Pleomorphomonas sp. T1.2MG-36: one gene and its partner. Each later gene encodes a partner of the first gene's protein in a complex. Links are inferred from orthologs where the notes say so. Each region holds a gene or a part of one and is shown on either strand. Other genes may lie near its edges.

Region 1 (3,260 bases):
GGCGCCGACATTCACCTTGATGTTGTGCGGAGCACGACGGAGAATGTCGATCTTGATATCGAGGTGAAGCTCGCCCATGCCCTTGATGATCGTCTGCCCCGACTCCTGATCGGTGGAGACGCGGAAGGACGGATCCTCGGACGCCAGCTTCTGGAGAGCCATGGAAAGCTTCTCCTGCTCGGTCTTGGTGGCAGCCTCGACGGCCATCTCGATGACCGGCTCGGGGAATTCCATCTTCTCGAGGACGACGGGCTTCAGCGGATCGCAGAGCGTGTCGCCGGTGCGGGTGTCCTTGAGACCGACGAAGGCGACGATGTCGCCGGCGCGGGCTTCCTCGACGTCCTCACGGGTGTCGGCATGCATCTGGACCATGCGGCCGATGCGCTCGCGCTTCTCGCGGGTCGAGTTCAGAACGGTCGAACCCTTCTGCAGCACGCCCGAGTAGACGCGGGCAAAGGTCAGCACGCCATACGGATCTTCGATGATCTTGAAGGCCAGCATGGCGAGCGGCTCGTCGTCGGACGACAGGCGAACGGTCTCTTCTTCCGTCTTCGGGTCGATACCCTTGGTCGGCGGCACATCGACCGGCGACGGCAGGAAGTCGACGACGGCGTCGAGCAGCGTCTGCACACCCTTGTTCTTGAAGGCCGAGCCAGCGAGAACCGGGAACCATGCCGAAACCAGAACCGCCTTGCGGATCAGCCTCTTGAGGGTCGCCTCGTCGGGCTCGTTGCCCTCGAGGTAGGCCTCCATGGCATCGTCGTCCATTTCGACGGCGGCTTCGATCATCTCGGCACGCGCTTCCTTGGCGCGCTCAAGCATGTCGGCCGGAATGTCCGTGTCGTGGTACTTGGCGCCGAGCTGCTCGTCTTCCCACACCACCGCTCTCATGCGGATGAGGTCGACGATGCCCTTGAAGTTCGCCTCGGAACCGATCGGCAGCTGCAGCGCGACAGGACGGGCGCCGAGGCGGGTCTTGATGTCGCTCAGGCACTGGTCGAAGTTCGCGCCGGTCTTGTCCATCTTGTTGCAGAAGACGATCCGGGGAACGTGATACTTGTCGCCCTGGCGCCAAACGGTCTCGGTCTGAGGTTCGACACCCTGGTTGGAGTCGAGCACGCAGACGGCACCGTCGAGCACGCGCAGCGAACGCTCGACTTCAATGGTGAAGTCGACGTGGCCTGGGGTGTCGATGATGTTGAGGCGCTTGCCGTTCCAGAAGGTCGTGGTGGCAGCCGACGTGATGGTGATGCCACGCTCCTGCTCCTGCTCCATGTAGTCCATGGTGGCAGCGCCGTCGTGCACTTCGCCGAGCTTGTGGGACTTGCCCGAGTAATAGAGGACGCGTTCCGTCGTCGTCGTCTTGCCCGCATCGATGTGGGCCATGATGCCGAAGTTGCGGTAGTCCTCGAGCTTATGCGTACGAGCCATGTTCGTCTCCGCCTGTCCGGATTACCAGCGATAGTGCGAGAAGGCGCGGTTGGCTTCGGCCATCCGGTGCGTATCTTCGCGCTTCTTGACGGCGGTGCCGCGGTTGTTGGCGGCATCCATCAGCTCGCCCGACAGACGATCGACCATCGTCTTCTCGTTGCGACCGCGAGCGGCCGTGATCAGCCAGCGGATGGCGAGAGCCTGACGGCGCTCGGTGCGAACCTCGACCGGGACCTGGTAGGTGGCACCACCGACGCGGCGCGACCGAACTTCGATCTGCGGCATCACGTTGTGGAGCGCCTGATGGAAGGTCTGGACCGGGCTCTGGCGGGTGCGGGTCTCGATGCTGTCGAAGGCACCATAGACGATCGCTTCGGCAACCGACTTCTTGCCGTCCTGCATGATCGAATTCATGAACTTGGAAACGACGATATCACCGAACTTCGGATCGGGATTGATCTCGCGCTTCTCTGCACTGTGACGACGGGACATACTTCGTCTCCGGGTATTGCAAAATAAGACCGACCGGATCCGGCTTCCGCGCAGATCCGGCCAGGGATCACTTCGGACGCTTGGCGCCGTACTTCGAGCGGCGCTGCTTGCGGTTCTTGACGCCCTGCGTGTCGAGCACGCCGCGGAGAATGTGGTAGCGCACGCCGGGAAGGTCCTTGACGCGACCGCCACGGATCATGACGACCGAGTGCTCCTGAAGGTTATGACCTTCGCCGGGGATGTAACCGATGACCTCGTAACCGTTGGTCAGACGGACCTTGGCGACCTTACGAAGAGCCGAGTTAGGCTTCTTGGGGGTCGTCGTATAGACGCGCGTGCAAACGCCACGCTTCTGAGGGCAAGCCTCAAGATGGCGGGCCTTCTCACGGTAAACCGGCGCGACGCGCGGGTTACGGATCAACTGATTGATCGTCGGCATCCTTCACCTTCAATCCAAACGTCCGGACCTTCATGGAGACCGGAACTACACTTCCTTCAGAGCCAACCGTTGCCAGAACCAAGACAACAGGCCAGCTCCCTGACCGATTTCGCAACTCTCCGCACCCCGCCCGCACAAAACGAAGCGCGCCGATAACGTGAAATCTCACGTCCGGCGCGGCGGAAAGCAGAGGAACAATGCCAAACGGCACCGTTCGTGCGTACAACAGCTTTCACCACCAGTGGAGCGAGTAGCGTTTAACGGTGCTTGATCAAAAGTTTAAGGACCAGTGATCGATCACGCGTTACAGACCAACTCTTCAAGTGGCGCGGACACTACTCAAACAATCCCCAACCGTCAAGTCGGCGGACCAAAAAAGGCGGAAATGTCGGTTCCGTGAAGCCCCTCATACGCCCGGACGGCACGAAAGCGGGCTTTGTGTCATCGCCAGCGCAACAAATGCAATCGATGCATCGTCAAATCACTTAGGCCGGCACCCTCGACTCGGCGTCACGAGCGAATCCTCAAGCCCGCCTGGGCCGATTCAACCTGCCCGGCCCCAGAGGGAATCATCGATCGGCTCCACCACCGAAACCCGTCCTCAGTTCGCGAGGCCAACCCTGTTGCGTCCGGAGGTCTTCGCCTCATAAAGGGCGCCATCCGCCGCGAGCACAAGAGCCTCGGTTCCATCCTGGTGCGGATTGGGCTGGCTTCTCGACGCGACGCCGACACTGATGGTCACGTGACCGTAGGGCACATTGGGCTCGTGGGGCAGCTTCAGCCGTTCGACCGCCCTGCGCAGCCGCTCGGCCACCACTTCGGCGCCCCGGCGCGCCGTGTTGGGGAGGATGACGGCGAACTCCTCGCCGCCATAACGGCAGAGCATGTCGGCGTTCCG
Region 2 (2,808 bases), on another replicon or contig:
CGGCAAACAATCCGCGCGCCGTGGTGTTCGGCGCACTCAACAATGCCTCGGTGACGGCGTTGGCCGCGCTCGCCCGCACCGACGAGGCGACGGTGACCGATCGGCTCAAGGCGATCGGTGTCGAGGTCAAGTCGGCCGAGGATACAGTGGCAGGGCTTGCCCAGGCGTCCGGACACGACAGTTTCGAACTGTTGGGCGCCGCGTTGGCGGCTGCGGCGGCGAGCGGCCAGCCCGCGCTCTGAGCCCGCCAAAGCCGGCAAACTCGACCAAAGGGGAGGTTCGTCGCGAATCCTCCCCTTTTTGCTTTGTGCCTGCTGGGAAGTTTGCTATGGAGACCCCGCTTCGAGCATCGGAGGCGATGGTCGGCGCGGTTGGATCGCGGGCGTGGTGGAATTGGTAGACACGCTGGATTTAGGTTCCAGTGGCGAAAGCCGTGGGGGTTCAAGTCCCTTCGCCCGCACCAGATCGACCCGCCGAAATCGAGGGTGATGCTGTCGGTGTCAGGTACGCCTCCGTGGCGTCCCGCCGGTGGTGAAGACAGAATTGAGCCGCTTCTTCGGGCTGGATCGGCTGGGAAAACCGCCGGAACGGTCTCTGGGGCGTTCTCGGGATCAGAGACGAAAGAAAACATCCATGCAGGTGACTGAAACCTCGACCGAAGGCCTGAAGCGCGAGCTCAAGATCGTCGTCACGGCCTCCGAACTCGCTGAAAAGCTCGACGCCCGTCTCGAGGAAATGAAGGCGCAAGCCCGGCTCCCCGGCTTCCGTCCGGGCAAGGTTCCCAAGGCTCACCTCAAGAGGCTCTATGGCAAGTCAACCATGGCCGAGATCGTCAACAACGTGATCGGCGAGACCTCGAACAAGGCTCTCGAGGAGCGCTCCGAGAAGGCGGCCATGCAGCCGCAGATCAAGCTCTCCGACGAGGATGCCGAGAAGATTCTCTCGGGTGACCTCGACCTCGCCTACGACATCTCTTACGAGATCGTGCCGGAGTTCGAGCTGGCTCCGCTCGACGGCATCGCCATCGAGCGTCCGGTCGTCGAAGTGGCCGATTCGGAAGTCGATGAGCGTCTGACCCAGATCGCCGAGGGTGCTCGTTCCTATGTCGCCCGTGAGGAAGGTGCCGCCGCCGAGAACGGCGACCGCCTGACCACCTCCTATCTCGGCAAGATCGACGGCGAACCCTTCGACGGTGGTGCCGACGACCGTGCCGCCATCTTCCTCGGCCAGGGCCGTTTCATCCCCGGCTTCGAAGAGCAGTTGATCGGCGCCAAGGTCGGCGACAAGAAGGTCATCGAAGTGACCTTCCCCGAGGACTATCAGGCCAAGCATCTGGCCGGTAAGCCCGCCACCTTCGACATCGAGGTGTTCGAGGTTGCCGCTCCGGGCGAGCTGAAGCTCGACGACGATTGGGCCAAGACGCTCGGCATGGACAGCCTCGATGCGCTGAAGGACATCGTCAAGCAGCAGGTCGAATCCCAGAACGGTGGCCAGACCCGCCAGAAGGTGAAGCGCCAGCTGCTCGATGCCCTCGACGCACAGTATTCCTTCGAGCTGCCGGCGACGCTGGTGGAGCAGGAATTCAATGCCATCTGGGGGCAGGTCGAAGCCGAGATGAAGTCCGCCGGCAAGACCTTCGAAGATGAAGAGACCACCGAAGAAAAGGCCCGCGCCGACTATCGCAAGATCGCCGAGCGCCGCGTCCGTCTCGGTCTCGTGCTGTCGAAGTTCGGCGAGCGCGAGAAGGTGCAGGTCAACGAGCAGGAGCTGCAGCGCGCCCTGATCGAACGGGCCCGCCAGTTCCCCGGTCAGGAACAGGCCGTGTTCGAGTTCTACCGCCGCGACCCCAACGCGCTTGCCTCGCTTCAGGCGCCGGTGTTCGAGGAGAAGGTGGTCGATGTCCTTCTCGGGCTCATCAAGGTCACCGACAAGACGGTCACCAAGGAAGAGCTGTTCAAGGACGACGAGGAGCCGGCCGTCTGATCGACGCAGCGCAATCCTAGCGAGAACTTCCGCGGCCGGGGCGGTAACGCCCCGGCCCGTTGCGTTTTGAGGCGAGCAGCTCTGCGTGTGGCTTCGGCCGCTTGCAGAGTTTGCCAGCGATACATAAGTGGCCTTAGAGGGGAGTTTCCCCTGGGATAGACGGGGCATGAAAAGCCGTACACCATGCACCGAAAATTCAGAGGCTTTGGAGTAGCCAAGCGTCTGCTTGGGATGTAACGATCACGGTACGAGTGATTTGCAGGCGACGCCACCGCCGCTCCGCGAGGCCCCGATAGGGGCGGGAAGGGCGGTTCGTCCGTCGAACGCCGAGGGAACGTATGAAGGATCCTGTCGATTTCACCATGAGCACGCTGGTCCCGATGGTCGTCGAGCAGACGAACCGTGGCGAGCGCGCCTATGACATTTTCTCGCGCCTCCTCAAGGAGCGGATCATCTTCATCACCGGCGGTATCGACGATGGTGTCGCGACGCTGGTCAGCGCTCAGCTTCTGTTCCTGGAGTCGGAGAATCCCAACAAGGAGATCTCCCTCTACATCAACTCTCCAGGCGGCTATGTGACGGCGGGTCTCGCGATCTACGACACCATGCAGTTCATCCGTCCGAAGGTGGCGACGCTCTGCATCGGTCAGGCGGCGTCCATGGGATCGCTTCTGCTCTGCGCCGGCGAGCCCGGCATGCGCTTCTCGCTGCCCAACGCGCGCATCATGGTGCACCAGCCGTCGGGTGGCTTCCGTGGCCAGGCGGCGGACATCATGCTGCATGCTCAGGAGATCCTGAAGCTGAAGCGTCGCCTCAACCAGATTT

What was found.
Region 2: the proteins of rpsG (region 1) and tig are in contact, whole or in part, in a crystal structure (PDB 3GTY), measured with the Thermotoga maritima proteins. The link is inferred for Pleomorphomonas sp. T1.2MG-36 from one-to-one orthologs. Residues at the interface, in WP_004081843.1 of Thermotoga maritima: Lys34, Lys52, Lys55, Glu59, Arg62, Gln63, Glu66, Asn67, Lys69, Val71, Arg95, Ala109, Lys110, Lys111, Gly112, Arg113, Pro114, Glu117, Glu121, Ile124, Ala125, Tyr127, Asn128, Asn129, Thr130, Gly131, Lys135, Asp139, Arg142, Met143; in WP_004081061.1 of Thermotoga maritima: Glu122, Val124, Val129, Leu130, Tyr133, Glu188, Gly259, Ile262, Tyr263, Glu266, Ser270, Glu273, Gln274, Glu277, Arg308, Gln311, Ile312, Ser315, Tyr316, Glu325, Arg329, Arg336, Leu363, Phe366, Trp367, Arg373, Leu377, Arg381, Leu384, Glu387.

Annotation. Positions count from the first base shown.
Region 1 is NZ_CATNLY010000012.1:369,122-372,381, forward strand. The notes cover bases 189-3,105. They hold rpsG (30S ribosomal protein S7), read right to left. Parts: upstream 1,924-3,105; coding sequence 1,453-1,923; downstream 189-1,452. Other genes in these bases: fusA (elongation factor G), read right to left, coding at 189-1,431; rpsL (30S ribosomal protein S12), read right to left, coding at 1,991-2,362; QQZ18_RS08630 (sensor domain-containing diguanylate cyclase), read right to left, coding at 2,964-3,105. In the rest of the region: more of fusA, read right to left, coding at 1-188; more of QQZ18_RS08630, read right to left, coding at 3,106-3,260.
Region 2 is NZ_CATNLY010000001.1:622,656-625,463, reverse strand. It holds tig (trigger factor), read left to right. Parts: upstream 1-633; coding sequence 634-1,983; downstream 1,984-2,808. Other genes in the region: QQZ18_RS02975 (ATP-dependent Clp protease proteolytic subunit), read left to right, coding at 2,322-2,808; QQZ18_RS02990 (DUF4405 domain-containing protein), read left to right, coding at 1-242. UniProt on the Bacillus subtilis protein: Involved in protein export. Acts as a chaperone by maintaining the newly synthesized protein in an open conformation. Functions as a peptidyl-prolyl cis-trans isomerase.